3 regions of the Pseudoalteromonas sp. P1-13-1a genome follow, and region 1 is predicted to be linked to each of the others. Evidence: predicted binding sites of a transcription regulator. Region 1 holds the regulator's gene; each other region holds the start of a gene.
What was found. The regulator FliA, encoded in region 1, starts transcription of late flagellar genes. The targets are predictions, from matches to a motif close to CTAAAGNTNNNNNNNNNNNNGCCGATA.
Positions count from the first base shown of each region.

Region 2: the regulator FliA is predicted to act here: its motif matches at 8,397-8,423, upstream of AN391_RS18645 (DUF5610 domain-containing protein).
Region 3: the regulator FliA is predicted to act here: its motif matches at 8,423-8,449, upstream of pomA (flagellar motor protein PomA).

Region 1 covers NZ_LKDV01000022.1:21,088-31,870, reverse strand. Annotated here, with positions in the region: gene AN391_RS13785 (chemotaxis response regulator protein-glutamate methylesterase) at 1-859, opposite strand, end outside; gene AN391_RS13780 (chemotaxis protein CheA) at 911-3,139, opposite strand; gene AN391_RS13775 (protein phosphatase CheZ) at 3,155-3,922, opposite strand; gene cheY (chemotaxis response regulator CheY) at 3,938-4,321, opposite strand; gene AN391_RS13765 (RNA polymerase sigma factor FliA) at 4,363-5,073, opposite strand; gene AN391_RS13760 (MinD/ParA family protein) at 5,100-5,960, opposite strand; gene flhF (flagellar biosynthesis protein FlhF) at 5,953-7,428, opposite strand; gene flhA (flagellar biosynthesis protein FlhA) at 7,451-9,562, opposite strand; gene flhB (flagellar biosynthesis protein FlhB) at 9,767-10,783, opposite strand, start outside.
Region 2 covers NZ_LKDV01000045.1:14,806-25,588, forward strand. Annotated here, with positions in the region: gene gspL (type II secretion system protein GspL) at 1-638, shown strand, start outside; gene gspM (type II secretion system protein GspM) at 635-1,108, shown strand; gene AN391_RS18600 (type II secretion system protein N) at 1,112-1,870, shown strand; gene AN391_RS18605 (UPF0149 family protein) at 1,889-2,476, shown strand; gene AN391_RS18610 (hypothetical protein) at 2,507-2,713, opposite strand; gene AN391_RS18615 (hypothetical protein) at 2,713-3,072, opposite strand; gene ccoG (cytochrome c oxidase accessory protein CcoG) at 3,361-4,791, shown strand; gene AN391_RS18625 (serine/threonine protein kinase) at 4,838-5,812, shown strand; gene AN391_RS18630 (thiol:disulfide interchange protein DsbA/DsbL) at 5,843-6,466, shown strand; gene AN391_RS18635 (thiol:disulfide interchange protein DsbA/DsbL) at 6,485-7,123, shown strand; gene trmA (tRNA (uridine(54)-C5)-methyltransferase TrmA) at 7,190-8,287, opposite strand; gene AN391_RS18645 (DUF5610 domain-containing protein) at 8,453-9,592, shown strand; gene murI (glutamate racemase) at 9,658-10,455, shown strand; gene AN391_RS18655 (RNA-binding protein) at 10,418-10,783, opposite strand, start outside.
Region 3 covers NZ_LKDV01000013.1:97,322-108,104, forward strand. Annotated here, with positions in the region: gene nusB (transcription antitermination factor NusB) at 1-283, shown strand, start outside; gene thiL (thiamine-phosphate kinase) at 378-1,352, shown strand; gene AN391_RS10285 (phosphatidylglycerophosphatase A) at 1,349-1,834, shown strand; gene AN391_RS10290 (ligand-binding sensor domain-containing diguanylate cyclase) at 1,872-4,958, shown strand; gene dxs (1-deoxy-D-xylulose-5-phosphate synthase) at 5,089-6,951, opposite strand; gene ispA ((2E,6E)-farnesyl diphosphate synthase) at 7,054-7,941, opposite strand; gene AN391_RS10305 (exodeoxyribonuclease VII small subunit) at 7,944-8,186, opposite strand; gene pomA (flagellar motor protein PomA) at 8,502-9,269, shown strand; gene AN391_RS10315 (flagellar motor protein MotB) at 9,272-10,192, shown strand; gene AN391_RS10320 (hypothetical protein) at 10,397-10,783, shown strand, end outside.

The sequences.
Region 1 (10,783 bases):
TATCTTCAAATACACGCAACGTTTTGTTACCACTTCGCCCCTCTACCATCATTTGCTGTCCACCTGGGGCTAAGTAGGCTGTGCCGGCTTCTAGCCTGTCACCTTGTTGCGCTTCTTTAACGCGTATTTTGCAAAGGCTATTTAAACGTGCCGCAAACGCAGGCGTAAATGCCGCCGGCATGTGCTGAATTAACAAAATAGGGTGTGCAAAGTTAGCAGGTAATTGGGTTAATATAGTTTGTAAAGCAACTGGCCCGCCAGTTGAAGTGCCAATAGCCACTATTTGATAGTGTTTACCGCTGGCACGCGTGGGCATACTGGATGTAGTTGTTGTCTGCACTGGGGCAGCACGTTGAAAGCTTCTATCAGGTTGTTTAAGCGATGAGCTTGTTGTGGCAAGTTTGCTTGCAGATGGAGCAGTAGTCTTACTTGATGTTAATGGCCTAACAGGGCGCGGTGCACGCCTGCGACCAATTTCCTTCACTTTAGCTTGCAATAACTTAATTGCATCTTCGTTATTTCGTGCAATGTCTTCAAACTTTTTCGGTAAAAAGTCCATAGCTCCGGCATCAAGTGCATCTAAAGTTGCGGTTGCACCGTCGCGAGTTAATGAAGAAAACATAAGTATTGGCGTTGGGTTACTCGCCATAATTTCTTTTACTGCGCTAATACCATCAAGCACAGGCATTTCTACATCCATGGTGATCATATCTGGACGTAACTGCGCTGTTTTTTCTACGGCTTCTCTACCGTTAACAGCAAAACCTATTACTTCAATACCGCTGTCTTGTTCAAGAATTTCGCTTACTCGACGGCGAAAAAAACTGGAATCGTCAACAACTAAAACTTTTACGGCCATTGCGCTCTCTTATTAAATTTATGTGTAGGCATACACAGGTATGCCTACATTTTATCCTGCGTAATGCTTAAGCATATTAGGTACATCCAGAATCAGCGCAATACCACCGTCAGATGTAATTGTTGCACCAGCCATTCCTGGCGTACCTTGTAATAACGCATCAAGAGGCTTAATAACAACTTCTTCTTGGCCAATTAATGAATCAACCACAAAGCCAACTTGCTGAGTACCTATTTGTACAATTACCACATGACCTTGCGCTTTTCGCTGAGAACAATCAGCACCTTTAACTAGCCAATGCTCTAAGTAAAATAGCGGTATCGCTTTTTTACGAACAATAATTGTAAGCTGACCATCTACCACATTGGTTTTGGTTAAATCTAAGTGGAATATTTCACTCACACCAGCAAGTGGTAACGCAAACGTTTGCTCACCAACAATAACCATCAGCGTAGGTAAAATAGCCAGTGTTAATGGTACTTTTATCTCTAAAATAGTCCCTACGCCCAACTCTGACTGTATACTCACAGAGCCATTAAGCTGCGTAATTTTAGTTTTTACTACATCCATGCCTACGCCACGGCCAGAAATATCAGATATCTCTTCTTTGGTCGAAAAGCCTGGTGCAAATATTAAGTTATACGCTTCTGTATCTGATAAGCGACTTGCCTGATCATGGTCAATAACGCCTTTACTGATCGCTATTTTTTTCAGTTTTTCCGCATCCATACCTGCACCATCATCTTTAATGGTTAACAAAATATGGTCGCCTTCTTGCGAAGCCGATAATGTAACGTTACCAGTTCTAGGCTTACCCGCAGCTTCACGCGCTGCTGGCATTTCAATACCGTGGTCAACTGAGTTTCGTACTAAATGCACCAACGGATCGGCCAGTGCCTCAACTAAGTTTTTATCTAAATCGGTTTCTTCACCTACAAGCTGTAAATCAATTTCTTTATTTAAGCTACGGGCTAAGTCACGTACTACGCGAGGGAATCGGCCAAACACTTTTTTGATAGGCTGCATTCGCGTTTGCATTACTGCACCTTGAATATCAGCAGTGACCACATCAAGATTTGATATCGCCTTACCCATCGCTTCACTGTCTGTATTGGTCGCTAAACTGACCAACCTATTTCGTACTAATACCAACTCGCCAACCATATTCATTATTTGATCTAAACGCTTTGTATCAACACGTACTGTGGTTTCAGCAGGTGGAGGCGTAGCTTTTTTAGGTGCAGCGCTACTCGCTGGTTTTTCAGCCACTTTAGGTGTAGGCGCAGCGGCTTTAGCCGCCGGAGCTTGTTTTGCTGCAGGTGCTGGCGTAGGCTTTTCTGGCGTAGGTTTTGCTGGCGTTTGTGCTACAGGTGCAGCCTTAGGTGGCTGCGGTGCAGGTGTGTCAGCTTCTTTTGATTCTGGTGCGGCGCCTTTACCGTGCAGTTCATCAAGCAGTGCTTCAAATTCATCATCGCTGATTTCATCATCACCGCTATCATTTGCAACAGCCGCCGGTGGTGCTGTGTGTTTTACTTCTGGCTCACTGCTTGAGGTATCTCCTGCAACAGGACCAAAACTACCTACACCGTGTAATTCATCTAATAAACTGTCAAATTCATCATCGGTAATATCTGAACTTGAATCTGGCTCTGCACTTGCACTTGGTTGCGACACCGGGCTTTGGCCTTTGCCGTGTAACTCATCGAGTAAGCTTTCAAATTCATCTTCTGTAATTTCATCAATTTGCGTGCTATCTGCTGAAGGGCTTGAACCTGCCGCATCAAATAGTTCATCAAATGCAAATGGGTCTTCATCATCTGTTGCGCTAACGGGAGCAGCGGGTTCTTGTTCAACAACGTCGGGGGCTGTTTCAGTAAGCTCGTCATCCGTAGGCGGTTGACCAAGTTTGTGAAGGGTTTCTAATAATTGAGGGTCTGCTGGGTCTGGCTGTTCGCGGTTTTGAATAGTGGCAAACATTTCATTAATGGTATCTAGTGCTTGTAAAATCACATCCATTAATTCTGAATTAACAGTTCTAACCCCTTGGCGTAAAAGATCAAATACGTTTTCAGCACCATGACAGGCATCAACAAGCTCAGTCATAGCTAAAAAGCCTGCCCCCCCTTTTACGGTATGAAAGCCCCTAAAAATAGCATTTAGTAACTCAGTATCTTCTGGGTTATTTTCTAGCTCAACTAACTGTTCAGATAAAAGCTCTAGGATTTCTCCAGCCTCTACAAGAAAGTCTTGTAAAATATCTTCATCGACTTCAAAGCTCATGCAGTTACTCTCCTCTTAGAAGCCCAAACTTGATAATAGGTCATCGACCTCGTCTTGGTCAGATACAACATCATTTCGCGACTCTTTATCAATAATAGGGCCTTCAGGACCTGCTAATGTTTGTGCGGCAACCAGTTCTTCTGTTTCTTGTTGTTCTTTACTTTCAACAATGCTGTCATCTTGTGCAGCAAATGCTGTTAAAAGGTGGATTAAACTTTCTTCTACTTCTCTGACTAATTCAATTACACGGCGGATAACCTGGCCTGTTAAATCTTGAAAATCCTGCGCCATTAGTACATTGGTCATTAAAGTTTGCAACTCATCAGTTTTATGATGAGAGCTGTTCATAAACTTGTCGATGCTGTGGCATAAGGTTTTAAACTCGCCCAGCTCTATTTCGCGGTTCATAAGCCTATCCCAAGTAGGCTTAATATGTGCAATTTCATCTGCTAGCTGCTGCGCAATAGGAAGGCTTGCTTCGACCGCATCCATTGTCTTATTAGCTGCATTTTCTGTCATTTCCATGACATAGTTTAAGCGCTTTTTCGCATCCGGTATTGCATCAGTGGTTAAATCGGTTAAACGCGTATCAAGTTCAAAGCTTTTAAGGGCTTCGTGTAATTGGCGTGTTAACTTACCTACTTCAGCAAAAAGCTGCGATTGCTCTTGAGAGGCAGTATCTAAAATTAATTGGTCAGCTTTATCTTGCTCACCATTTTCTAAAAAAACGACGAGCTGACGAGCTTGTTCTAAAGTAATTTGAGGCGCAGCTGGTGCTGACATAAGCCTCTCCTCTCATTAACCTAAGCGTTCAAACACTTTTTCTAATTTAGTTTTCAAAGTACCAGCAGTAAATGGCTTAACAATATAGCCATTAACACCTGCTTGCGCTGCCGCTATTATTTGTTCTTTTTTAGCTTCTGCCGTCACCATTAAAACCGGAATATGTTTTAATTTTTCGTCAGCTCTAATGGCTCTTAGCAAGTCAATACCCTGCATGCCTGGCATGTTCCAATCGGTTACAACAAAGTCAAAAACCTGATTTTGCAACATAGGTAATGCTGTAGAACCATCGTCAGCTTCTTGAACATTCGTGAACCCTAGGTCACGCAACAGATTTTTTATAATACGTCTCATTGTAGAGAAATCATCAACAACAAGAATTTTCATGTTTTTATCCAAAACATCCTCCGGTGAGGTCTTAACCTATAATTTACTTACTACTAGTTTATCCAGTCATTGATTTTTGCTTTGAGCTTAATCATCGCCTGACCATGTATCTGACTTACACGCGATTCACTTACATCGAGTATATGCCCAATTTCTTTTAAATTCATTTCATCGTTGTAATACAAAGAAAGCACCATTGCATCTCGCTCTGGTAAAGACTTTATTGCCTCTAACAATGAATTATTAAACCGTTCATTTTTAACATTATTAAATGGTTTGTCTAGCGCTAAATCTTGACCTGCAGGGCTAATAACATCTTCATCTACCCCTAGGTCTTCTATACCAAGCACTTTACTGGAATTAACATCATTTAAAATATGATGGTATTCTTCTAGCGAAATATCAAGTTTTTCAGCTACTTCAGTATCTTTTGGTTCTCTATTTAAGCTATTTTCTAATTCTGTGATAGTTTCGGCTACTAATCGGCTTTTACGGTGCACCGAACGTGGTGCCCAATCCCCTCTGCGCATTTCATCAAGCATAGCGCCGCGAATGCGAATACCAGCAAACGTTTCAAAGCTTGCCCCTTTACTGGCATCAAAATTTTTTGAGGCCTCAATAAGGCCTATCATTCCTGATTGAATTAAATCATCGAGCTGAACGCTAGGAGGAAGACGAGCTATCAAATGACACGCCACTTTTTTGACAAGCGACGCGTGCTTTTCAACAATCACATTTAAATTTTGTGTTGATTGATATCCCATAGCTCTTTTCACCGATGTTGTCATAATCAGCCGTTTACTAGCTTCTCAATGAAAAACTCTAAATGTCCTGAAGGTTGATTAGGTATAGGCCATTTTACTGCTTTTGTCGCTAATGTTTTAAACGCGACTGCTGCTGGTGAGTTAGGGAAAAGATCGACAATTACTTTTTGTTTACGCGTAGATTTACGCATATTTTCATCATATGGAATAGTCGCAACAAGCTCCATAGACACATCTAAAAAGCGGTCTGTTACTTTAGAGAGCTTTGCAAAAAGCTCTTGGCCCTCGCGCATACTGCGCACCATGTTTGCAACAATTTTAAATTTATAAACGCCATGCTCGCGGCTAAGTACTTTAATAAGCGCGTAGGCATCAGTAATAGAGGTCGGCTCATCACACACCACCACCATGACATCTTGCGCTGCACGAGAAAAACTCAGCACCATGTCAGAAATACCAGCGGCGGTATCTACAATTAAAATATCAAATTCTGTATTAAGCTCACTAAAGGCACGAATTAACCCAGCATGCTCAGATGGGGTTAGCTCCACCATACTTTGCGAGCCGGATGTAGCAGGCACGATTTTAATACCGCCTGGGCCTTCAACTAAAATCTCGTCAAGTTCGCACTCGCCTGAAAGGACATGAGATAAGTTTTTTTCAACACGTAGTCCTAGCATTACATCACAATTAGCTAGGCCTAAATCGGCATCTAATACTAATACACGATTACCCTGCTGCCCTAAAGCAATAGCAGTATTTAAAGAGACGTTGGTTTTACCCACCCCTCCTTTACCGCCAGTGACAGCGATAACTTTTACGCCGTTGTTGTTGTTTTGACTCATTTTGCGCAGGCCGCTTGCTTGATCTAATACTGTGTTAATCATACATCCCTACTGTGCTTGGCGCCACTGCTTGGTGCCTTGAATGTTGTGCTTTTGCTCTTTTTAAATACAATTGCTCAGCTTTTTTTACTAGTTTTTCAGCATTTGCAACGCGAATATCTTCTGGTACACGCTGACCATTAGTAAGATACCCTATTGGAAGACGATTTTGAATCGCTATACTAATAATCTCACCTAAACTTAATGATTCATCTAACTTAGTGAAAATACAACCGCTTAGCTGAACCTTTTTAAAATGTCTTACGGTTTCTTGCAGTACATTTATTTGTGCTGTGGCACTTAATACTAAATAACTACGTATATCTACTCGCTGGTTGCGCATTAACGTATTTAATTGCTCTGTAAGGCGTAAATCACGTTGGCTCATACCCGCTGTATCAATTAATACTAGACGCTTATTGCGTAAATGATATAAAACTTCGGCTAATTCATTGGCATCTTTTACTTGTTTAACACCACAACCAATAATACGACCATACGTTGCAAGCTGCTCATACGCACCAATTCTGTATGTATCAGTGGTGATTAGGGCAACTTTGTCGGCGCCATACTTTTGTGCGCCTAATGCGGCAAGTTTAGCAACTGTGGTTGTTTTACCTACACCAGTAGGCCCAACAAGGGCATACACACCCCCTTGGCGAAGAATTTCGTTATTGGTGGTTTGCATTTGATCTTCAACCATTTGCAATAATGCTTTCCAACCTTGCTGACGCGATACGTCATCTGGGATAAAACACGCCATTTGCTCTGCAACGTCTTTATCTATTCCCATGCCAACTAAACGGTCAATCATGCATGCACGTGTAGGGTCGCGACGTGCCATATCTTGCTGCATTAAACCCGATACTTGGTGTTCTAATAACTGGCGAATTGCGTTCATTTCATCACGCATCGCGCTCATTTGGGCGCTTTCGTTGTTATTAGCTTGACTACGCGGTGCAACCGGCGCATCTAAATCGTCAAAGTCTTGATCTAAGTCATCAAAGCCTAGGCTGTCTGCTTGGGTTTGCATGCGTTTTGGCGCTTCATTTTCGCGAGCAAACATATTTGTCGTACGTGGCTGTGCTGGCTCTTGGTAATGCTCAGACGTATCAATACCTGATTGCGAAAACATAGAGGCTAGCTCAGGAGAGCGAGGGCGTGGCGACTGACGCTCTAATAAAGCTTGTAAGCTATCAGCTACTTTTGCTTGTGGCTCAGGTTGCGCACGCTTAGGCTCTGGCTTTACAAAGTTATGAGTAGGCTGTTGCACGGCTCTTTGCGGAGCAGGCGCTGCCTGTGGTTGTGCTGCGGCTTTAGGGGCTGCTTTGTCGTAATCTACTGCGGCAACAATTTCTACACCATTAGCGAGTTTTTTGTTCGACATAATAACGGCATCAACACCTAGCTCATCTTTAACTTCTTTCAGTGCGGTGCGCATATCTTTGGCAAAAAAACGTTTAATCTTCATGGTTCAACCCCTGTTAAAATCTTTATTGTTGGCCTACTGAGCTGACAATCTTAATCTGTCTTTCATCTGGTACCTCTTGATAAGACATCACCCTTAAACCCGGTATGGTGTACTTAACAAAACGAGATAACACAGTGCGTAACATTCCTGACGTTAGCAATATTGAAGGTTCTCCGGCCATTTCTTGATTCTGATGCGCTTCGTTTAATGATGTTTGAAGTCGCTCAGCAAGGCTTGGTTCTATTCCGGCACCTTCGTCGCCTGCATTTTGCAATGACTGATGCAACATCTGTTCCAACTCAGGCGCCAAGGTTATGACAGGGATTTCTGATGACATTCCCACAGCGTCTTGAACTATTAAACGGCGCAGCGAAATACGCACTGCAGCTGTTAAAACATCGGCATCTTGGCTACGTGGGCCGTACTCTACAAGGGTTTGAACAATAGAGCGCATATCACGAATAGCCACACCTTCGTTTAATAAATTTTGCAGTACTTTTACAACGGTTGTCAGTGGTAGTACTTCTGGCACTAACCCTTCTACTAAACGTGGATGGCTTTTAGCTAACATATCAAGCAGGTTTTGAACCTCCTCATGCCCTAGTAATAATGCGGCACTGTTAGTTAATAACTGGCTAATGTGGGTGGCTACCACAGTGGCTGAGTCAACCACGGTGTAACCTAGTGACTGTGCTTCGTCTTTTTGATCAGGCTTTATCCATACCGCATCTAAGCCAAATGCAGGGTCTTTGGTTTCAACCCCTTTAATAGGGCCAAATACTTGCCCTGGGTTGATGGCCAGTTCATCGCCATGTTTTAGTTCGCCTTCACCACTTGAAACACCCATCATGGTGATGCGGTATGCATTAGGGTCTAATTCTAGGTTATCGCGTATATGCACAGGTGGCACCAAAAAACCAAGCTCTTGAGATAACTTTTTACGCACTCCTTTAATGCGGTTAAGCAGCTCACCACCTTGAGATTGATCAACCAGTGGAATAAGTCTGTAACCAACTTCTAAACCTATTACATCTATTTGTTGTACATCGTCCCAGCCAAGCTCTTTTTGTTCTTGTTTATTCGCTACACCAGTACCGGGTGCAGCACCACTTTGTGCTTCTTGCTCTGCTAACGCGGCGGCTTTTAGTTTTTGTTGTTGCGTAAAGTAAGCTAAGTAGCCAAGTAATGCCCCTAAACTTAAAAAGGCAATGTGAGGCATACCCGGGACTAAACCCATAATGATCAAAATGCCTGAGGCAATAAATAAAGATTTTTCGTTACCTAACTGGGTTTTAAATTGTTCACCCATGTTATGCGATTCATTTTGGCGGGTAACAACAATAGCAGTACCAATAGAGAGCAGTAATGAAGGAAGCTGCGCAACAAGGCCGTCACCTATGGTAAGTAAAGTATACACCTCCATTGCGCGGCTAAAGCTCAAGTCATGCTGTATCATGCCCACAAATAAACCGCCAACAATATTAATAATTAATATCACGATACCGGCAATGGCATCGCCTTTTACAAACTTGCTCGCCCCATCCATAGAGCCATAAAAGTCAGCTTCTCGGGTTACTTCGCTACGGCGCTCACGTGCTTGCTCTGCACTAATAAAGCCAGCGTTTAAGTCGGCATCTATCGCCATTTGTTTACCCGGCATAGCATCTAGCGTGAAACGAGCTGATACTTCCGAGATACGCCCAGCACCTTTGGTTATTACAACAAAGTTTATGATGATAAGGATTAAAAACACCACTAAACCAACCGCGTAGTTCCCGCCAATTACCACTGAGCCAAATGCTTCAATTACTTTACCAGCGGCATCCCCCCCGTTATGCCCCTCAAGAAGCACAACTCGCGTACTGGCAACGTTGAGGGCTAAACGCATTATAGTAGCGATTAACAATACCGCGGGAAACATGCCAAATTCGAGCGGTTTCATGGTGTAAACTGTCACCAGTAAAACAACCAAAGCAAGGGCAATATTAAATGAAAATAAGATATCAAGAAGAAATGGTGGCAACGGTAAAATAACCATACCCAGCGCTGCAAGTACTAATAGCGGTGTGCCTACGCCTTTGGCATACTCTTTTTTGTCTTTGTTAAGTTGTTGTAATACCGCTTTAAAATCCATAACTCTACAATTCAATAAATTGACACTGGCCTGAAATTGCAATAACTATTCCAAGTATAGAGCCATCAATAGATTCATTGATTATTGATGTAAATTTTAAAGCTGGTTAGAGACAAGAGCGTATTGGCATTTTGGTTTGAATTTGCAGTGGCGTGTTGGTGTTTACCAAGGCGCCCCCTTAAAGTGTAGTTAGCTCAACACACTCTAATCATATTTGAAGTCATCGGGTATAGGCAGTTTAGACTTAAGCGGAATAGGTCGTTTACCACGTCCTTTTTTAAAGCGTTTAAGCTGAAATACATAAGCTAAAACCTGTGCTACCGCCGTAAATAATTGATCAGGTATTTGCTGGCCCACTTCAGCGGTATGGTAAAGTGCCCGCGTAAGCATTGGGGATTCTACAATCGGTACTTCGTTACCTTTGGCTATTTTACGAATCTGCATAGCCATTTCATCTATCCCTTTGGCAAGTACAATTGGCGCACCTGCACGCTCAGTATCGTATTTTAACGCTACAGAATAGTGGGTAGGGTTGGTTACAATTACGTCGGCATCGGGGACATCTTGCATCATTCTTCGCTGCGACATTTGCCTTTGTGTTTGTCTAATGCGCGCTTTAATTTGCGGATCACCTTCTGAGTTTTTGTACTCGTCTTTGATCTCCTGCATGGTCATTTTAAGTTGTTTGTTGTGGTTATAACTTTGATAAGGGGCATCTATTGCGGCAATAATCACCAAAGTGCACGACAAGCCTAAAAACATCCATGAGAGTATTTCAAGAGCATGAATTATATTGCTCGGTGCACTTTCAATACTTAAATGTAAAATCTCATCAAAAAAAGTTTGAATTAAAAACACCGCAAAAATAGCCACCAGCGAAAACTTTAATATGGATTTTACCAGCTCTATCGCGGCTTGAGGGCCAAACATGCGTTTAAAGCCTTTCATTGGCGACATTTTACTAGGCTTAGGTGCTGCAGCTTCCCAGCTAAAATTAAAGCCGCCGAGTAAGGTATTACCAATAAAGGCCGCAATAACAATAATTAAAACAAACATCGCCATAGGAAACAGCAGCGCACTGGCCACCTCACTCCACACCGCAAACATTTTAGTGGTGTCGTAAGCTTCAGTGCGATTTAAAGACAGCATTCTCCCCATTATATTGTACAAACCTTTGCCTATCTCTGGGCCATACAACAATAACGAAATGGCAGAAAAAAT
Region 2 (10,783 bases), on a different contig from region 1:
GCGTAAAGCACTACAGTCCAGCTAATCAGTTTCCTGAAAGTATTAACCTCATTGCGCAAACAAGCGACTACGATTTACCATTGGCCTTATTTGCCAAACAACTTACCAGCGTTAAATTTAATTTACGCCAAGGTATGTACCAGCTTAAAAAGAAAAGTGCACTGTGGTGGGGTTATTGGCGGGGCGCAGCCATTATCACCGGTGTTGCTTTATTTGCTACCATTGCCATAAAGTTGGTTGAACTAAATCAACTTAACTCGCGTGTTGAGCTTGCTAAAGCCCAGGTAGTGGATAGATACCAAAAAGCTTTTCCCGGAACTAAAGTACGCCCTAACTTAATTAAAAGCCAAATCAGGGGCGCGCTTAAAACCATTAATGGCGAAAGTGAAGCCGGGTTTTTAGATTTGACCAGCGAATTAGTTGGCGTGTTTTCGCAAGTAAGCGAATTTACGCCAGAAACCCTACGTTACGATAAACGCCGTAATGAGCTGCGAATACGCGCACGCGCAAAAGATTTTCAAACGTTTGGTAAAGTAAAAAGTATACTGGAGCAACAAGGATTAACGGTTGAACAAGGGTCGTTAAATAACGATGGCGACTTTGTAGTAGGCGAAATAAAACTGCGAGGTGCAGTATGAAAAAGCAAATAATGCAATACTGGCACTCATTAAAAGAGCAAGAGCAGCAATTGATTATGGTTGCTGGTGGTATATTTGTTGTTTTTGTTTTAGTAATGGGCATTTTTAGACCTTTAAATAACGCCATAGATAAAGCCAAAAAGTCGTATGTCACTCAACAAGAGCTGCTCGTATGGGTTGATCAAAGCATAGTAAAGTTAAAAGCGGCGGGTAACACGCAGGCAATTAGCAATCAAAACATTAGCCAAGTGGTTAATTCAACGCGTAGTCGCTACCGTATTACTATTAGTAAAATGCAGCCTAACGATAACTCGTTACGTTTAACGCTTGATTCGGTAGAGTTTAATCAATTAATAGAATGGTTAGATGAACTGGTTAATCAGCATGGCTTAAGAGTAGAGAACCTGGATTTAAGCAAAGATGATAAATCAGGGTTTGTACGTGTAAGCCGCTTAGTACTAGAGAAGTAATGAATGAAAAAAATAATAATATTATCAGTGGTATTTTTTATTAGCTTTATTGTGTTTTGCATAATGAAATTACCAGCGGCCATTGCGTTAGACCTAGCTAAGCCGTACCTACCAAAGCAGCTTGAAATAGGCCAAACCGTAGGGACTGTGTGGCAAGGTCAAATGATGCAGGTGCGCTATCAAGACGAACAGCTAAATAATGTTCGCTGGGATATTGCTGGCTTGCAGTTACTTACTGGCAATTTAAATGCTAACTTAAAATTTGGTAACCCGCGTGAGCGTAGCGATATTTCGGGCTATGCTGATGTGAATTACGGACTATTTAATAATGTGGTTACCGTTACCGATGGTATAATTCGCTCGACCGTAGAGCGTGCCATGCAACGTATTACATTACCTATACCGGCTACCGCCAAAGGTCGTGTTATTTTAGAGCTGAATGAGTACACCTCAGGTGTGCCTTATTGTGAGTCATTAAAAGGCGAGATTGCCAGCCCAAATATTGATGTTAAAGGCTTTAATGGCTGGTTTAATATTGGGCCACTGAGTGGCATGTTAAGCTGTAAGTCGGGCGATATAGCCATTTTGGTCGACCCAGAAAACACCTTAGGCCTTGAAGCCGACGCAACACTTAAAGCTAACTTTGACTTTAAAGTAGCAGGCTATGTTAAACCTGATGCCAGCTTACCCAAAGATGTGCACGACGCGGTTAAGTTTTTAGGCCGCCCTGATGCACAGGGCCGCTACCCACTTAATTTTTAATGTAACAAAAGAGATTTAATGCAATTACCACAGTTTAACGAACAACACGCACAGCAATTAAGTGCATTTTTGAGTACACAACCTCAGGCTATGTCATTAACACAAAGCCAAGGCTATCTATTTGGGGTTATTTGCTCGCCAAGCCCATTAGAAGTTCACCAGTGGTTAGCGCATATTGTGCCTAATACGGCTAACGATTTAGACGAAGAAATACTGTTTTTATTTATGGCGTTGTACCATCAAATTAGTGAGCAAGTATTTGAAACCGGTTACAAGTTACCCGCTGATTTTGACCTTGAGTATACCCAAGCCTGGAGTGAAGGTTTTTTACGTGCTACTCAAGAATACGCACAACCTCTATTAACAGCTCCTGCGTTAGAGCCTCAGTACAAAGAAGCACTAGAGAGTGCGCTAAGTACGCTTAGCTTTTTTGCTGTTGATGAGCAAACAAGAGTGCAAATTGCGCAGCAAAACAACATGACACTCGAAGCCTTATATCAGTATCAGTACGAATCAATGGGCGACTTTGCATTAGGTTTTGCCGAGCTAATTGAGGTGGTGGCCATAAACAGTGGGCTGATTACAGATGAAGGGTGGGAAGAGTAGCCTTTAGGTATTAAACGGCGCTTAGGATAATTAAGCGCCAAGTTCTAAAATAATATCAGTGCAGCCTTTTTTACACTTAACAACGCCTTTACCCGGTTCATTGGTGGCTAAATCGAGTGTTAACACCTCGCCGCACTGCTCACAGTATAAGGTTTTTCCTTGCGATAGCTTTTTAAGTATTGTGCGCTGTTTCTGAAAAGAGTCACTCGCTTTTTTGTTTAGCTGCGAAAAATCCACTACTTAGCTCTCTTTTGTTCTAATGCATCCGATACAATTTTACACACTGTATTTAAACGCTCTTCGTAAAAATATAAATTTAAGTCGCGCTCGCGGCAATAACGTAAATGAAATAACTGCACTGAATCATCAGTGGTAAAGGTTTTTTCAATATATTCGTTCTCAGACTCAGATAGTTTTAATGCACTGCTAATACGGTTTTTAGCCATATTGGCTGCAGGGCTACGGTTTATTTTGCTCGCATCACTTAAAAAAACCACACCTTCACCTAATAGCTTTTCGCGGGGCTCTTTAACTAATGGGTGATCAATAGTAAAAAACGCAAGGATCAAAATGACCAATATAATAAATTTTTTCATAAATGCGTAAACCTTGATCTTAATGGGGTAATTTTAGCAAGCAGTGTAATAAACTGCATTTTAAAAGCAAGTAACTGAGATGAATAAATTATTAGCAATCTATACCTGTAATTTTAGCCAGCATTGTTATAATAGCCAACAGCAGTTAGATATTTCTGAAATATCTGAAAGTATTCAAACAGCTGATTATTTAAACTAATCACACTTACCATTAACGAACTACAGTTACAGTATAGAATACGCACATATTGCTACGTTTTTATTTCCAAGCGGCGTTGAGGAACTTCGATGGACAAGCAAATTAAAGTAAAGAATATACCTGCAGAGGTTAAAATCCAACAACCGGATTTAAGCCGTCAAGACGACAGGTTTAACCCACGTAACCGAATTTATGTTCGCGCAGTAAAAGGGCTTCATCAGTTACTTAGACAGCGTATAGGCTTTTTAGGCATGCTTGCTTTTATGCTTTTGCCCTGGATAAATTTTAATGGCCAGCAAGCTGTGTTATTTGATTTAGTAGGTCAAAAGTACAATATTTTTGGGCTAACGCTGTGGCCGCAAGACTTCACTATATTAGCCTTTATATTTATGTTGGCCGCGTTTGCACTCTTTTTGGTTACTACCTTTTATGGAAGAGTATGGTGTGGCTATACCTGCCCGCAAACGGTATGGACCTTTATATTTATTTGGTTTGAAGAAAAGTTTGAAGGCACAGCGAATCAGCGTAAAAAGCTAGATCAACGCCCGATGGACTTTGATAAGTTTTGGCGAAAAACAGCAAAGCACACCAGTTGGGTTTTATTTGCCTTATATACGGCGATTTCGTTTGTCGGATACTTTACGCCTATCCGTGAATTACTCCCTGACTTTGTTACTTTTAATGTAGGTGGCTACGCGCTGGTAAGTATTATTTTCTTTGCTGCGTGTACCTACGCTAACGCAGGGTGGATGCGCGAAATTATGTGTTTACACATTTGCCCCTATTCGCGTTTTCAATCGGCTATGTTTGATAAAGACACTTACACCGTAACGTACGATGAAAAACGCGGCGAAAGCCGAGGCCCACGTTCGCGTAAAATTGCCCACGAAGATTTAGAAATGGGCGACTGTATAGACTGTAACTTATGTGTGCAGGTGTGCCCTACAGGGATAGATATCCGTAATGGTTTGCAAGCCGAGTGTATTAACTGTGGTGCATGTATTGATGCCTGCGATGGTGTAATGGATAAAATGAATTATCCGCGTGGTCTTATTTCTTATACTACAGAGCGTAATCTCGAAACACCTGAAAATAAAACCAACCCACTGCGAGCTAAAATCATAGGTTACACGGTCATACTGGTGGTGCTTACCAGTGCGCTGGTGGCTAACATTGCATTTAGAAAGCCTATGGACTTTGACATAATACGAGACCGTAACCAATTGTATCGTGTTGACTTTAATGGCTTGGTAGAAAACACCTATACATTAAAAGTAATCAACAAGGCGCAGTACGAGCAAACCTTTAATATTGATGTTCAAGGCCTTGAAAACTTTAAGTACATTGGCAAACAAACATTTACAGTGCAAGCTGGGCAATCGCATAATGTGCCACTGTCACTTGTGATGGACCCGTATGATTTAAAAGCGCCAATGACGGAGTTTAACTTTGTACTTTCACCGGTTAATGACCCCGATGAAAGCATATCGCAACCGAGTAACTTTTTTAAAGCGCGATAAAATACTAACAAAAGCGGGGTAACCCGCTTTTTACATTAAGAAGCCCATGAGTAAATTTAGTTTTGAAGATTTAACGCCCGACTTAATTCTCGATGCAATAGAAAGCGTTGGTGTATATGCAGAGTCAGGTTTATTAGCACTTAATAGCTACGAAAACAGAGTCTACCAATTTAAGGCGGAAGATGGCCTGCGCTACGTTGTTAAGTTTTACCGACCTGAGCGCTGGAGCAAAGCGCAAATACAAGAAGAGCATGACTTTGCATACGAGCTTGCCGAGGCTGAAGTATCCGTTGTTGCACCCATTAAGCACAACGGAGAAAGCTTATTTGAGCACCAAGGTTATGTATTTGTGTTATTTCCAAGCGTAGGCGGGCGGCAGTTTGAGGTGGATAACTTAGATCAGCTTGATGTAATGGGTCGTTTAATTGGCCGTATGCATCAAGTAGCTAAAAGCAAAGCATTTAAACACAGACCCACGTTTAGCTGCGAAGAATATTTGCATACAGCTAAAGTTCATCTGCAAAAAAGTAATTTGGTACCTATGGGGATCAGCACGGCTTTTTACACCATATTGGACTTGGTTATTGAGCAAGCGCAAGCTCAGTATAAAAATGTGCAAACGATACGCTTACATGGTGATTGCCACGCAGGTAATATTTTATGGGCAGGCGAAGCACTTATGTTTGTTGATTTAGATGACGCTCGCCAAGGGCCGGCCATTCAAGATTTATGGATGATGCTCAGTGGCGATCGTCAAACACAGCTGTTACAGTTAGACACCCTTGTAAATGCGTATGAAGAGTTTTGTGATTTTGACCACACTCAACTCAAATTAATTGAACCGCTTCGTGCAATGCGTATTATTCATTATATGGGTTGGGTAGCCAAGCGATGGAGCGATCCGGCGTTCGTACGGAACTTTTCATGGTTTGCTGAAGACAAATACTGGGAGCAACAAATTTTAGCGCTCAAAGAGCAACTTGCCGCATTGCAAGAAGCCCCGCTGAAGTTATTGCCATAAAATTTTATTTAAAAAGTACACGAGATACCAATGCTTAAAAAATTGAAACTGAGCCTATTAATTTTATGCTTACCATTTGCAGCCTTTGCTGCACAGTTTGAAGCCGATAACCAATATACTGTTATTGATGTAGAAAAAAGCGCAGAGCCGCAAGTAACCGAATTTTTCTCGTTTTACTGTCCGCATTGTTTTAAATTTGAGCCTGTTGCAAAGGCAATTGAAAAAAGCCTACCTGCGGGCACTGAATTTATAAAAAACCACGTTAATTTTTTAGGTGGCGTATCACCACAGGCACAAAGCAACTTAAGCTACGCCTACTTAATCGCTAAAAAGCACGGTCAAGCACAAAGTATCAGCGACCAAATTTTTAAAAGTATTCATGTACAGCGTGCACCGTTAACGCAAATGAAAGACGTTAAAAAATTACTTGAAGTTAACGGTATCGATAGTGCAACGTTTGATCAGGACATTGCCAGCATGCCAATTATTTCAGCTGAGCGTGCAATGCAAGACAAACAAAATAAATATTCAAAACTAGGTGCGCTAACTGGTGTGCCTACCTTTATCGTAAACGATAAATATAAAATAAACATTAACACCATTAATAACCAGCAAGAACTGAATGAGTTAGTTGCGTTTTTATTGACACTTTAATCTCGGAGAACAATAACAATGATCAAATTAGTTAAAGCAGGTTTACTTGCATTACTACTGCCTATGGCTGCTAGCAGTGTAGCTGCCACTTATGAAGAAGGCGTACATTACGATGTGGTTGCAGAGCGTGCCACTAAAAAGCCAGAGGTAAAAGAGTTTTTCTCATTTTATTGCCCTGCTTGTAATAACATGGAAGCATTAATTGGGGAGTTTAAGCCAAAGCTAGACAAAGACGTTAAATTTAAAAAGAGCCATGTTGATTTTGTCGGTGTTCGCGATCCAGAAAACCAACAAATGATGAGCCAAGCGTTAGCCACCGCGGAAGTACTTCCACAAAAAGATAAAATTGTTGCGGCTATTTTTAATCATATCCACACTAAGCGCGCTAAATTTAACGAGCTTGCAGATGTAAAAGATGTGTTTGTAGCGCAGGGCGTTGATGGCGATAAGTTTGATAAACTATACAAAAGCTTCTCGGTACGTACATTAAGCTCTAAAATGAAACGTGACCAAAATTACTTTAAAGAAAAAGGCGCGCTACGTGGCGTACCAACCTTTATCGTAAATGGTAAATACAAATTAAACCTAGGCCGTGAGTCTGGTATTACCGCGCCAGAAGATATTAGTAAATTAATTAACTATTTAGCGAACAAATAAGATTTGCTAAAACAAAAAAAGCTCCTGAGGGAGCTTTTTTTATGGAAGTGATTTAAATTAAACTCACTATTTTCTTTGTAAGAAAACACCCGATTCTATGTGATGCGTATAAGGGAACTGATCAAATATCGCAAAGCGCTTAACATGATGAGTGCGGGTTAAATGATCTAAATCGCGCTCAAGCGTGTCTGGGTTGCACGATATATAAATAATGTTCTCGTAGTTGGCCACTAAGTCACACGTAAGGGTATCCATACCTGCACGTGGAGGGTCGACTAAAATAGTTTGGCAATCGTAACTTTTTAAATCTATCCCCTCTAAACGCGAAAAGGTACGTTCACCATTCATTGCCTGGGTAAACTCTTCACTCGACATGCGAATTATATCTAAGTTATCTACTTTATTTTTAGCAATGTTGTATTGCGCTGAATGCACAGAAGACTTAGATATTTCAGTCGCTAATACGCGATTAAATGAACCCGCCAATGCAATAGAGAAATTACCATTACCACAGTAAAGCTCCAGTAGGTCATTACTAAGTGGTTTACATAAGTCTTGTGCCCACTCCAGCATTTTTATATTCACTTTAGCGTTAGGTTGCGTAAAGCTATTTTCTACTTGTTGATAAATAAGCTCCTGGCCGTTTACGGTTAAACGCTCAGTAACAAAATCATTGCCTAGTACTTCTTTTTGCTTGCGCGCACGACCGATAAAGTCAATATTGTACTTACTGCTCAGTTTTTCTTTCAGGGCTTTTATTTCAGTTAGCCACTGATCATCGAGTGGTTTGTGATAAAGCAAGCTTACTAAAATCTCGCCACTTAATGATGATAAGTAATCGATTTGAAACAGCTTACGACGTAATACTTCACACGACTTTAAATTATCAATCATCACCTGCATAACTTCACCAACTAATGGCGCGGCAGGGTCAAAGGTGTCGACGCGAATTTTTTCTTTCGTGGCCTGATCAAACATAATATGAAATAGATCATCCCCATCGTGCCATACTCTAAATTCAGCACGTTGGCGGTAGTTAATTGGCTCAGAGCTAAACACCTCTAACGCTTGCACACCAAATCGCTTAAATTGCGACGTAATACGCTGCTCTTTTTCAGTTAGCTGCGTATCGTACTGTGTGGTATCTATTTTAATCACTGCCATTAATGCTACTACCTTATCTATGAGATCTATTTATCGGCGCTATTGTAGGGAGCGAGCAGTATTTGTCTAGTTTTGCTGATAATAAAGTTGCTGTTTTTTTAAACATACACTTTAGTTTTATCACTATTAGCCGATAATGAGCTAAGTTCGTAACGGAGGTGGATCATGAAAATCGGTAATTATGGCTATACGCCAAACAACAACGTAAACAAATTCAATAATAAAGAGGCGCTACAGCAGCCAACAATCCAATCTCCGCAAGAAAGTTCATTACAGCGAGGCAGAGAGCTTGCTGCAAAAGTGCTTGGCGACAAAATGGCAGAGCAGCTAGGTTTACCTGTTGAGCAAAAACAAGCCGATAAACCTTTATTCGATTTTGATGCAATAGTAAAAAATGTACTCGACTTTGTCTCTGGCGCAGTTAATAAAGCCAAAGCCAATGGAGCTGATGACGATAAATTAAAAAATATGTTAGACGATGCGCGCACTGGGGTTCAAACCGGTATAGACGAAGCGGTTGATGAACTGAAAGGCACCGGTGTATTTAACGAAGAAATGCAAGAGGGCATCGATAAGTCAAAAGAAGGCATTTTTGAAGGACTTGATGAGTTTGAGCAAACTCTATTTAATCCACAACCGGCCAGTGTAAGCGTAAGCCAAGCACAATATGTAAGTATGAGCAGCAACGCCGAGTATAAGTTTACAACAGCCGAAGGTGATGAGGTCAGTATTAGCTTTGCAGATGCATATGAGTCGCAAACAGCGAGCGGGTATCAGCAAAGTAATAACAGCGAATCGTTTGCCAGTTCATCGTCGCAATCTCGTGAGCTTTCTTTTTCAATGTCAGTTAATGGTGATTTAAACGAACAAGAGCAAAATGCTATTAATGCCATGATGGAAGAGCTACAAGGAGTAAGTAAAACATTCTTTAGTGGTGACTTAGATGAAGCGTTTGAAAAAGCGCAAGAACTGAGTTTAGGCAGTGAGCAACTTGTTGCATTTTCAATGGATCTTCGCCAAACAAAAACAGTTGCTACCGTTAAAAGTTATGAGCAATATCAGCCAAACCCAACAAAAGAGGTAGCCGATGCGATCGCACCTTTTAATGACGATCTAAAAAATGCATTTGATAAAGCATCGCAACTAGGCCTACAAGATCAGCTTGCCGGTATTATAGAGTGGCTAAACCAAGATCAAGCAGCGGTCGATCAGCTCGTTGATTACACCCAAGCAATGTTTGAAAACCTAAACCAATTGAATTCAGCGGGCGAGTCACTCGACGCACTAAAGTCTGAGCAAAGCTAAACTGCTTTCTTTTATAAAAACCTCATGGCAAACTGCCGTTCTTAGTAAACAGTAGGAACCAAAGTTTGTCAGCCCACATAATGGTATTTGATTCAGGTATAGGTGGCACCACTGTGCTTGAGCATATTCAAAAGCGTATTCCAAATGCACAGTACAGCTACTTTATGGATAATGCATTACTCCCTTATGGCGCGCAAACTCAGCAAACTATTATAGGCCGCTTATGCTCACTCATTTATTTTATTGAGCAAAATGCGCTTGGTGTCGATCTTATTGTTATAGCTTGCAATACAGCTTCTACATCAGCCTTAAGTGAAGTACGCAAAATTACATCAATACCTATAGTCGGCGTAGTGCCGGCAATAAAACCTGCTGCTGAAGAAACCCGCACAAAGCACATCGGCTTATTAGCAACCCCTGCCACAGTGGCAAGCCACTATACTCATACACTAATAAAAGAGCATGCCAGTAAGGTAACAGTGAGTTTATATAGCAGTGTTGAGCTGGTGGCATTGGCAGAGCAGCTATTTTTTTCTCAAAAACTAGATACATTCAAACTACATAAAGAGCTTACGCGTTTGCGCATTAACTCAGATATAGATTTACTTGTACTAGGTTGCACACATTTTCCAATCCTTAGCAACGCTCTACAAGCGCACTTTAATAACTCAGTGCAATTACTCGATTCAGGCGCAGCCATTGCCAGCAGAGTAAACTATCTATTAGAGCAGCATAACTTTGGAAATAAATTTGCAGACAAAAAAAAGCCGCTGCAATATTATGCAACGGCTGATGTTTTGAGTAATAAGCTAGCTATAAAGCACGTTACACTGATTGATCCGTCCCAGAGCGTAAAGAGCTAGAATCATCTTCTTGTTTTTGTTTTGCCTCACGCACTTTTAAAGTACGCTGTTGAAACTCACTATCGTTTAACTTAGCAATTGCATTGTCTGCATCTGCCTGCGCCATTTCAACAAAACCAAAGCCACGACGTTTGCCAGTATTCTTATCCTTTAATAGGCGCACGTTGAAAACTTTACCTTGTTCTTCAAACAAAGCGCGAACAACCCCTTCATTTGCACGATAAGGAAGATTACCAACATAAAGTGTTTTTGTTTTTACTTCAGCTTCTTCACCACCTTCCGATGACATTGCAGCAATAGCAATCCCACCAATTAATAAACCAGCACC
Region 3 (10,783 bases), on a different contig from region 1:
TGATGTTGAATACTTTAAAGATTTAGCGCGTGGCGTTGCCGTTAATTATAAGCAACTAGATGAAGCTGTATCTCCGCATTTAACACGTCCATTTGATGATTTAGATATGGTAGAGCGTGCAATTTTACGTTTAAGCGCGTATGAGCTTAAATTCCGTGAAGATGTGCCATACAAAGTAGCAATCAATGAAGGCATTGAGCTTGCTAAAATATTTGGCGCTGAAGACAGCCATAAATTTGTAAACGGTGTACTTGATAAAGCTGTTAAGCATTTACGCAAGTAATACTAACCTTGCTAAAGCGCTCTGCTAAAGAGCCTAGCTTTAACAGTTAGTACACGTTAAAAAGGAGAGCCGGCATAGGTCGGCTTTTTTGTGTATGAAGGAATTTGAATTAATAAACCGCTACTTTAAAGGTCGTGGTATAACTCGTCGTGATGTAAGCCTAGGAATAGGGGACGACTGTGCATTAGTTACCGTTCCGCAAAACTGCCAACTTGCAGTAACAACTGATACGCTTGTATCGGGTGTTCATTTTTTTGATGACATTTCTCCCCGAGCATTAGGACACCGAGCACTGGCCGTAAATCTAAGTGATTTAGCAGCCATGGGGGCTGAGCCAACTTGGGTGTCGGTGGCACTAACCCTACCAAATATTAACCAGCAGTGGATTGAAGAATTTACTGAGGGAATGCACGAAATTGCTGAGTACTTTAATGTACAAATAATTGGTGGCGATACTACGCAGGGCCCTTTAACAGTTACTATATGCGCTAAAGGCACTGTGCCAGAGGGCAAAGCTTTACGCCGTGCAGGTGCTAAAGTGGGCGACTGGGTATGTGTAACCGGCACGCTAGGTGATGCAGGCTTGGCTATTGAATCTCGCAAGCGTGGCCTAAGTATTGAGCCCGAGCACTTAAAGTACATAAATAGCCGCTTTGATTACCCCACTCCACGGGTGGCTGCAGGGCAAGTATTACGTGGCCTTGCTTCATCAGCTATTGATGTGTCTGATGGCCTTATGGCGGATTTAAGCCACATACTTGATATGTCACAAGTCAGCGCCAGTATAAATATTGAAAACATCCCAACCTCAGACGCTATGCGTTCAAGCCTGAGCTTTGAGGCGCAATTGCCGTATATTTTAGGCTATGGCGATGACTATGAATTACTTTTTACTGTCTCTGAAGATAATAAAAGCATGTTGGAGCTTAAATTACGTCAATACGGCGTAGAAGCAACGTGCATAGGGCAAATAAAAAGTGGCGAAGGGCACATTGAGCTTTTACACCACGGTGAAAAATTTAATTTTGAGCAACAGGGCTTTGAGCACTTTGCCAAGGAGCAGGTTTGACTAGCAAAAAACAGTTTAATTTAAAGCGCCCGCACCAGTTATTTGGCCTAGGGTTTGGCACTGGCCTTGCGCCTGTTGCGCCAGGCACCTTTGGTACATTTGCTGCTTTACCATTTATTTTTATGACCATGTATTTTCCGCTTTGGCTACAAATCGTGTTTGCCGTGGTTATTAGTATTTTTGGTATTTGGGCGTGTGGCAAAACCGCCGATGATTTAGGTGTGCACGACCATCCAGCCATAGTGTGGGATGAAGTTGCGGGTTATTACATTACGATGATAGGTGCAGCGCTTAGTTGGCAAACCCTACTTGTAGGCTTTTTATTATTTAGATTTTTTGATATTGCCAAACCTGGCCCGATCAAAACGCTCGATAAGCGAATGGACGGTGGCGTGGGTATAATGGCAGATGATGTACTTGCCGGTATTTTTTCGCTTATTTGTTTGCAAGCGTTAATAAAAGCAGGTTTACTACCCTTTTAATTTTTGTGTTTTATTTGTTTAACTAGGTGGCAGCGAAATGATGCGATTTTTACTGGTATGTGTACTTATGTTGTGTGCCATGCCAAGTTGGGCTTCTATTACTGATTACGTTGTTAAGCAATGGAATATTAAAGATGGCTTGCCTTCGCAATCGCTAAAAAGTGTTGTGCAAGATCAGCAAGGCTATATGTGGGTCGGAACGCAATTTGGCCTTAGCCGCTTTGACGGCACAACGTTCACTAATTACAACACACAAAATAGTCCTTTTTTGCCAAGCAATGGTATTAATAAACTGCTCATAGATAGCAATGGCTATCTGTGGGTGGGCACTAAAAGTGGCTTGGTGGTCATAAACCCGCAAACGCTTGCCGCACAAGAATTTAATATTAAAGGCCCAGTTAGAGACATATTAGAAGATGCCAAGGGCAGCATTTGGATTGCAGCTAATGGGCTTTATTATGTAGACCGCAACCAAGTTGATTTACGTGATAAAGCGAACGAACTCGTTCCTATTGTAAATGCTACTGTGATCACCCAAATAGTGGGGTCGGTTAGTCAAATGGCGCTTTCTCCAGAGGGAATTTGGCTTGTCAACGACCGTCATTTACTACGCTTAACTAAAAGCGCCTCTGATTTTTCAAAACTCAGGTTGGAGTTAACAGCTAAGGTGTCATTGCCTGAGCGGTTAGCACAAACCATTGTTCATGATCTGTCTTTTTTAAATGGTAATTTATATTTAGCCTCTGAACTGGGTGCCTACTTTTTAGATTTAGATGATGAGCTAAGACCTTTTCCGCTGCCGAATGCGAATAACTCAGCTGTGTATAAATTTATGAGCGACACCAATGGTGGCTTATGGGTTTCTACGTATGGACGACTGCTTTTTAGAGCTAAGTCGGGTGAGTGGCAATGGGTTGAGCCAAGTCAGCTTGATCAAAGTATTTGGTTTGCCGATATTTACCGCGATAGCCAAAATAATATTTGGCTTGCAAGTTTTAGCGAAGGCTTATGGCTTGCACACGAAGGGCGTATAGAACGCCACTCTGCTTTATCGCAAATGACTGAGGCCGTTATGGCAATCAGCCAAGCGCCCGATGGTAATTTATGGGTGGCAAATAAAAGTGGTATTGGTTATTTCGATTTAAATAAAAACTTTGTCAATAAAATACCCAGCGCGCAATTTGGCCGTGCAACAGTACACGACTTACAGTTTGATGGCTCGCGTTTATATATAGCGACCGGACGAGGGCTGTTTTTTTACGAGCAAGATAAACTATACAGTTTTCCTGGCAGAGCGCTGCGCGACAACCCTGTATTTGCTATTAGTCCATCAAGCAAAGGCGGTTTTTGGATAGGTACAGGGCGTGGCTTGTATAGGCTGAGTTATGGCGGGTTAACACCCTTTGCATACAACGCCTTTTTAGGCAGTAAATTTATAACGTATGTGCTCGATAAAGCAAACTTTGGTGTAATCGGGACCAGTAAAGGGGCGTATTACTTTACTGACCGTGGCATTGAAAAAATAGGTGACCAAACCTCGCTCGAAAGTGCATACATCACCAGCGTATTACACATAGATGGTGTAGGTATTTTAATTGGCTCGCTTAATGACGGCTTATTTTACAGAAGCTTACAAGGGCATTGGCGACAGTTAGATGCAGCCAACGGCTTACCCTATGGCTCTATTTTTAGCCTAGAGTATGACGAAACTTATAAGCGTGTATGGGTAAGTACCATGAAAGGTGTTTACCGTATGCCAGTAGCGCAATTTAAATCAGAGGTGTCGAGCCTAAAAGTGGAAGAGGTTATTTCTTCTTTTGATAGGCAGCTCGATGGTAAAGCAAGCCAGTGTTGTAACGGTTTAGGACACGATGCCGTTGCCATGACCGATTATTCAATTTGGTACCCAAGCTTACAAGGCATTGTAGAAATACCTAAAAATACCGAGCTATTTGGCCTAAATGTATTAAAGCCTAAAGTAGAAACACTAACCACACCTCTGCGTGCATTAACTACCGCAGCATTGGGCGAAAAGCCTTTACTAGATACTGATGAGCGCGACATAACGTTAAAGTACACCGCCATCGATTATTATGCGCCAAATAGTATTGAGTTTAGATATAAGTTAAGTGGCTTAGATAGTGATTGGCGCTATGCTAATGCACGCCGAGAAGCCATTTATACAAATTTACCGGCGGGGTCATTTTTATTTGAGCTTGAGGCAAAACGCCAAGGCGAAGATTGGGACAGAGCGCAAACTGTCGAGTATGCATTTGTAGTACCGCAGCGCTTTGACGAAACTATTTACTTTAGATTGCTAATTGTTAGTGGGTTTATTTTACTGTTTTACTTTATTTTTTGGGTATTTAGAGCGCAAGAGCGCCGTAAGCAAGAAGTACTCGAAGCCCTGGTTACAGAGCGTACATTAGAGCTGCGCCAAGCTAACGATAAATTAGGCCAAGTAAACTCACAGCTTAAACTAGTTAGTCACTCAGATGAGCTTACTGGGCTACGTAGCCGCCGCTTTTTGTTTGATCAGCTCCCTAAAGATATTGAGCATTTCCAACGTAATGCGCAGTCTTTACAAGCGCAAGGTAAGTCACTTGTACTGCTTATTATCAACTTTGATAACTTTAGCCGTATAAACGATGCGTATGGCCCAATAGCAGGCGATAGCTGCTTACAACAAATGGCAGCACTACTTAATTCACGTACCCAAGGCTCTGACTATGTAGCACGCTGGAGTGGGGATGAGTTTTTATTATTGCTGCGCGATTTTAAGTGCAACATGATTGACAGCTATGCCTCTGACTTATGCCAAGCAATCGCATTAAATTCGTTTCAATTACCAAACGGTAAAACAACCAATATTACGGCTTCATTGGGGTGGTCTTTTTACCCACTGCCACTTTTAGGTGGGCAAGTAATAAGCTGGGAGACGTCGATAAACTTAGCCGATATAGCGCTTCATCAGGTTAAAAAACGCGGTGGTGACGGTGTCGCAAATATTACGTTTGATAAACAGTTAGATGCGTTTGAGTTTGAGCAAAATTCGAATGTTGATCAGCAGCTGGGTATTTTACAAAGTAATGGCTTAGCAGATATTAAAGTGTGGATGCGATAAAGTTAAATCGATACCTTTTATATGCGTGTTGGCTATTGATAGTTAAACCTAACGTATGAAGTAATGAGAAAGCTAAGCTGTAAAATGTTTAGGTAAAAAAAGGAGCTTAAAAGCTCCTTTTTTTATTTAATTAAGCGATAAACGATTTTATTGAATTTAAAATGCCTTGTTCGCCTAAACCCATTTCATCGTGCATTTGCGCTTGTGTGCCGTGCTTAATAAATTCATCAGGGATACCTAAGTTAAGCACTTTTAGGTTGGCTTTTTGCGCTGCTAAATATTCATTAACCGCTGAGCCTGCGCCACCACAAATAGCGTTGTCTTCAAGCGTTACTATTACATCATGAGTTTGGCTAAGCTCATCTAATAAACTTGTATCAAGTGGCTTAATAAAGCGCATATTAACTAGCGTTGCACCTAGCTCACTTGCAGCAAGTTGCGCGTTTTCAAGCAAAGTACCAAAGGATAAAATAGCAATTTTAGCGCCTTGCTTAATGGTATTGGCTTTGCCTATTTCTAGTAGCGTCATTTCGCTTTGAATATCGGCAGTACCGGCACTACCACGAGGGTAGCGAACTGCTACAGGGCAATTAGCCTTATAACCGGTATAAAGCATATGGCGGCACTCGTTAGTATCACTTGGGGCCATAATAACCATATTGGGAATACAGCGCATGAAGCTTAAGTCGTACGCACCTTGGTGTGTTTCGCCGTCGGCGCCCACAATACCTGCGCGGTCTATAGCAAAAAGCACAGGTAGTTTTTGCAGTGCAACATCGTGAATAAGTTGATCATACGCACGTTGTAAAAAGCTCGAGTAAATAGCTACAACGGGTTTTAACCCTTCACAGGCAAAACCGGCGGCCAATGTGACAGCGTGCTGCTCTGCTATAGCAACATCGAAATACTGCTCTGGGTGTTCTTTTGAAAAACGCACCATACCTGAGCCTTCACGCATTGCCGGCGTAATAGCCATTAACTTTTTATCTTGCTCGGCCATATCACACAGCCAATCACCAAACACCTTAGAAAAAGTGGCGGCGCCAGGTTTAGATTTAGGTAAGCTTGATGTATTAGGGTCGAACTTTGGCACACCGTGATAGCCAATAGGATCAGCTTCTGCCGGTTTGTAGCCTTTACCTTTTTGGGTTTTTATATGTAAAAGCTGAGGCCCTTTTAAATTACGCATATTACGCAGTGTATCTACGAGCATATTTACATCGTGGCCATCAATTGGGCCAATGTAATTAAGACCTAGTTCTTCAAAAAAGGTACCTGGAATAACCATTCCTTTAAGGTGTTCTTCTACTTTACTGGCAAGTTCTTTAACAGGAGGCACGCCAGAGAGTAACTTTTTACTGCCTTCGCGAATATTTGTGTAAAAGCTGCCAGATAAAATACGCGCAAAGTGGTTGGTTAACGCACCGACGTTTTCAGAAATAGACATTTCGTTATCATTTAAAATGATTAACATGTCAGATTTTACATCGCCTAAGTGGTTCATGGCTTCAAATGCCATACCTGCTGTAATCGCGCCATCGCCTATAACGGCAACAGTTTTGCGGCCTTTACCTTCTTTTTGAGCCGCAATAGACATACCAAGTGCTGCCGAAATAGAGGTACTTGAATGGCCTACGCTAAAGGTATCGTATTGGCTTTCTTCACGAAAAGGGAATGGATGCAATCCGTCTTTTTGACGAATTGTATGCATTAAATCGCGTCGGCCCGTTAAAATTTTATGCGGGTACGCTTGATGGCCTACATCCCATACAAGGCGATCTTCTGGTGTGTTATACACATAATGTAGAGCAACGGTAAGCTCAACAGTTCCTAAACCAGACGCTAAATGGCCGCTACTTTGCGAAACAGAGTTGAGTAAATAGTCTCGTAACTCGTTGCTAAACGCAGGGAGTTTATCTTGCGCTATATCGCGTAAGTGGGCTGGTTCGTCAACCAAGTTAAGTAATGGATACTTGCTACTATCAAGTGTCATGGTATTTATTTTATCCTTCGCTAACACCGGTGCTAACTTATTAGTTGTTACCGCTGTTGAGTAATAATGTCAGTGCTAAATGGCAATACGTATATGTAACACTCAATGGTCACGTTTAATCAGGTAGTTTGCCAGCGCCGCTAGAGTAGAGGTATCAGCATCTATTTTGTTTAATGCTTGATGTGCTTGCTCTATTAAATTTTGCGCCATTTGCTTGGCGCCTTGCATACCTAATAGGGCCGGATAAGTTGCTTTATTAGCAGCTAAATCAGAGCCTTGTGGCTTACCTAAAATAAATGTGTCACCTTCAACATCTAAAATGTCGTCGTGCACTTGAAATGCCAGCCCTATAGCATACCCAAAAACACGTAAGTTTTCTAAGGTTTGTTTGTCTGCTTTTTCGCTACATAATGCACCCAATGTAATGGCACAGTTGATTAAGGCACCTGTTTTTAACCTATGAATTCGCTCAAGCTGTTGTACTGTAATCATTTTATCAGTGGCTGCAATATCTAACCCTTGTCCGCCTACCATACCTTCAAGCCCTGATGCTTTAGCCAGTGCGCTGATCATTTTTACTTGGGTTGCCGCGCTGCAGGTAAATTTGTGAGCCGAGATTAGCTCAAAGGCTAATGTTTGTAGTGCATCGCCCGCTAAAATTGCATGCGCATCGTCAAACTCTATATGGCAAGTTGGGCGTCCACGACGAAGGTCGTCATCATCCATAGCGGGTAAATCATCGTGCACCAACGAGTAGCTATGAATACACTCAATAGCAGCAGCAAGGGTGTCTAGATCTTGCTTATTAGCTCCGAGCATTTCACCACTTGCGTAGACTAAAAAGGGGCGTAAACGCTTACCACCGTTAAATAAGCCGTACTGCGTGGCCTCTTTTACTGTGTGTGCGGTATCAAGGGGTTGATCAAAGTACTGTTGCAGGGTCTTTACGACATCTTGTTGAGCACATTCTATTTTTTCTTGTATGCTCACGGTTATTCCATATCGTTGTTAAAGGAAGAAAGCGCTGCTTTTTCGTCATTACCCATCAAAATAGACACTTTTTGTTCTGCTTGTTGTAATTTACCTGTTGAGGCGTTAGCTAAGGCTATACCACGCTCAAATTGCTTTAACGACTGTTCAAGCGATAAATCACCTTGTTCCATTTCACCAACAATGGTTGAGAGTTCTTCGAGTGCTTGTTCAAAACTTAGGTTTTCAGGTTTTTTAGTCGCCATGTTTAATTTCAGCCAGCATGATAAATTTAGGAGCCAATTTTAGGGGGAATGCTAAACTAGGTCAAAGGATGATCGTTGTTTTTTGAGTTATATCAGTTTAAATCGTATTTTTACCATGTATAAGATGCGTATTAGTGCTTACTGTGTACAATAAAATTAATCAGTCGCTAGGCGAGCAGGGTATCTTGATCTAAAATTAGGCCAAACACAGTGTTTTACACTTTTTTCAAAAATGGCTTAAGTATTTCAGTACCTTGCCGATAAGCAGTTAATAATAAAAGTTTGAATAACAAAGTATAATACTTTGGAGGAAATGTGGATTTAGCAACCATAATTGGGATCCTTGGCGCAATTGGTTTAATTGTCATGTCCATGTTTATGAGTAGTAGCGGCGAAATGGGTATGTTTGCCGATGCGCCTTCTAGTGTAATTGTATTTGGTGGCTCACTATTTATTGTGTTATCAAACTTTACCTTGTCACAGTTTTTGGGCATAGGTAAGGTTGTTGGTAAAGCATTTATGTTTAAAATCGAATCGCCAGAAGAGCTGATTGAAAAAGCAGTTGAACTTGCTGATTCGGCCCGTAAAGGTGGGTTTTTAGCCCTCGAAGAAGCCGAAATACCAAACCCTTTTATGCGCAAAGGTGTAGATATGCTCGTTGATGGCCACGATGCTGATGTAGTTCGTGCCACGCTTCAAAAAGACATTTCTTTAACTACAACTCGTCACGAACTGGGCGCCGGTTTATTTAAGTCACTTGCCGATATAGCCCCAGCAATGGGTATGATAGGAACGTTAATAGGCTTAGTTGCTATGTTATCTAACATGGATGACCCTAAAGCCATTGGCCCCGCAATGGCGGTGGCATTATTAACTACTTTATATGGTGCATTTTTAGCAAATGTAGTGGCTATTCCTATTCAGGTAAAACTTGAGCTTCGTAAAGACGAAGAGGCCATGAATCAGCGTCTAATACTGGATGCTATTTTAGGTATTCAAGATGGCCAAAACCCGAAAGTAATTGAAGGTATATTGAAAAACTACCTTGCTGAGTCTAAGCGCAAAGTAGATACCGAGGAGTAACCATGTCTGATCAAGAGTGCAAATGCCCACCCCCAGGTCTGCCTGCTTGGATGGGAACATTTGCTGACTTAATGTCGCTTTTAATGTGCTTTTTTGTACTTTTGCTCGCGTTTTCAGAAATGGATGTACTTAAATTTAAGCAAATAGCAGGCTCGATGAAGTTTGCATTTGGTGTGCAAAACAAAATAGAAGTAAAAGATATCCCTAAAGGGACCTCGGTTATTGCTATGGAATTTACCCCAGGTAAGCCTGAACCTACCCCGATAGAAACCATTCAGCAACAAACCGTTGAAATGACCCAGCAAATGTTAGAGTTTCAAGCGGGTGATGAAAGCTCAGCTGGTGGTAGACAAGAGCAACGTGGCGATAAGCGTGGTGGCGAGTCACGTAGTACATCGCAGCAGCAATCTTCAGAGCAAGCAACTTCAGCCGCCGATCAAGAACAAACTAACGAGTTAGTGAAAAAAATAGCACAACAGCTCGAAAAACAAATTATCGACGGTGCAATCGAGCTTGAATCTTTAGGACAGCAAATCATTATTCGTATCCGTGAAAATGGCTCATTTCCCTCTGGCAGTGCTTTTTTACAACCTAAATTTAAGCCCATAATTCAAGATATTGGTGAGTTATTAAAGGATGTACCTGGTGAAATTACGGTATCGGGTCACACTGATGATTTTCAGGTTTCAAACGAGTTATATATTAATAATTGGGACTTATCGTCAAAACGCGCGGTAGCAGTAGCAAGCGAATTACAAACTGTTCAAGGGTTTGATAAAAACCGCATGATGGTAGTAGGGCGCGCTGATACTCGCCCGCTAGTTCCAAACGATTCAAACGAAGATAGACGCAGAAACCGCCGAGTTGAAATATCAATTTTACAAGGTAAGGCCAAAGAGTCAGACCCTATTGATGTACGTTAGGTTATTGCCTAGCGTTAAACTTTAGTAAATTAGTTTCTTTTTAAGGTACTTTATCCCTTTAAGTATCTTGGCAATCTCATTATTTTAGCTTACAGTACATTTCTTTAACATATGTAATGGAGTGCCTGTGGAAACAATCAGTAAATATTGCGATATGCCGGGAAATGGTTCTGGTGGTGACGAAGATAAGACTAATGAATAACAATGCCAATATGGTTAAGTGAGTTACATTCTTTTCTTGAGCTAAGTTGGGTTTTATTTTTACTCCCTGCTATTTTTATTTTCTATCTAAGAAAAGATTATTTAGCACTCAGGTTTGTATGTATCACGAGTGCTTTTTTCTTATTCGGCGCTTTTATATATGAGCCTTTAAAAGCGTTGGATAAAGGTATAAACATATACAGATACGTTGTTTGGGCTTTTAATGATATTGCTTGGATGGCACTCATTGCTTACCTAGGTTTAAAAGATAAAGTTTACTTATGGCAATCTGTATTAGGTCAGCTTGTGGTTATTATGGCGCCTATATTACAGCTATTTAGAGTTGTAGATCGCCATTTATGGGATTTATCTTATAGCACTTTAATGTAT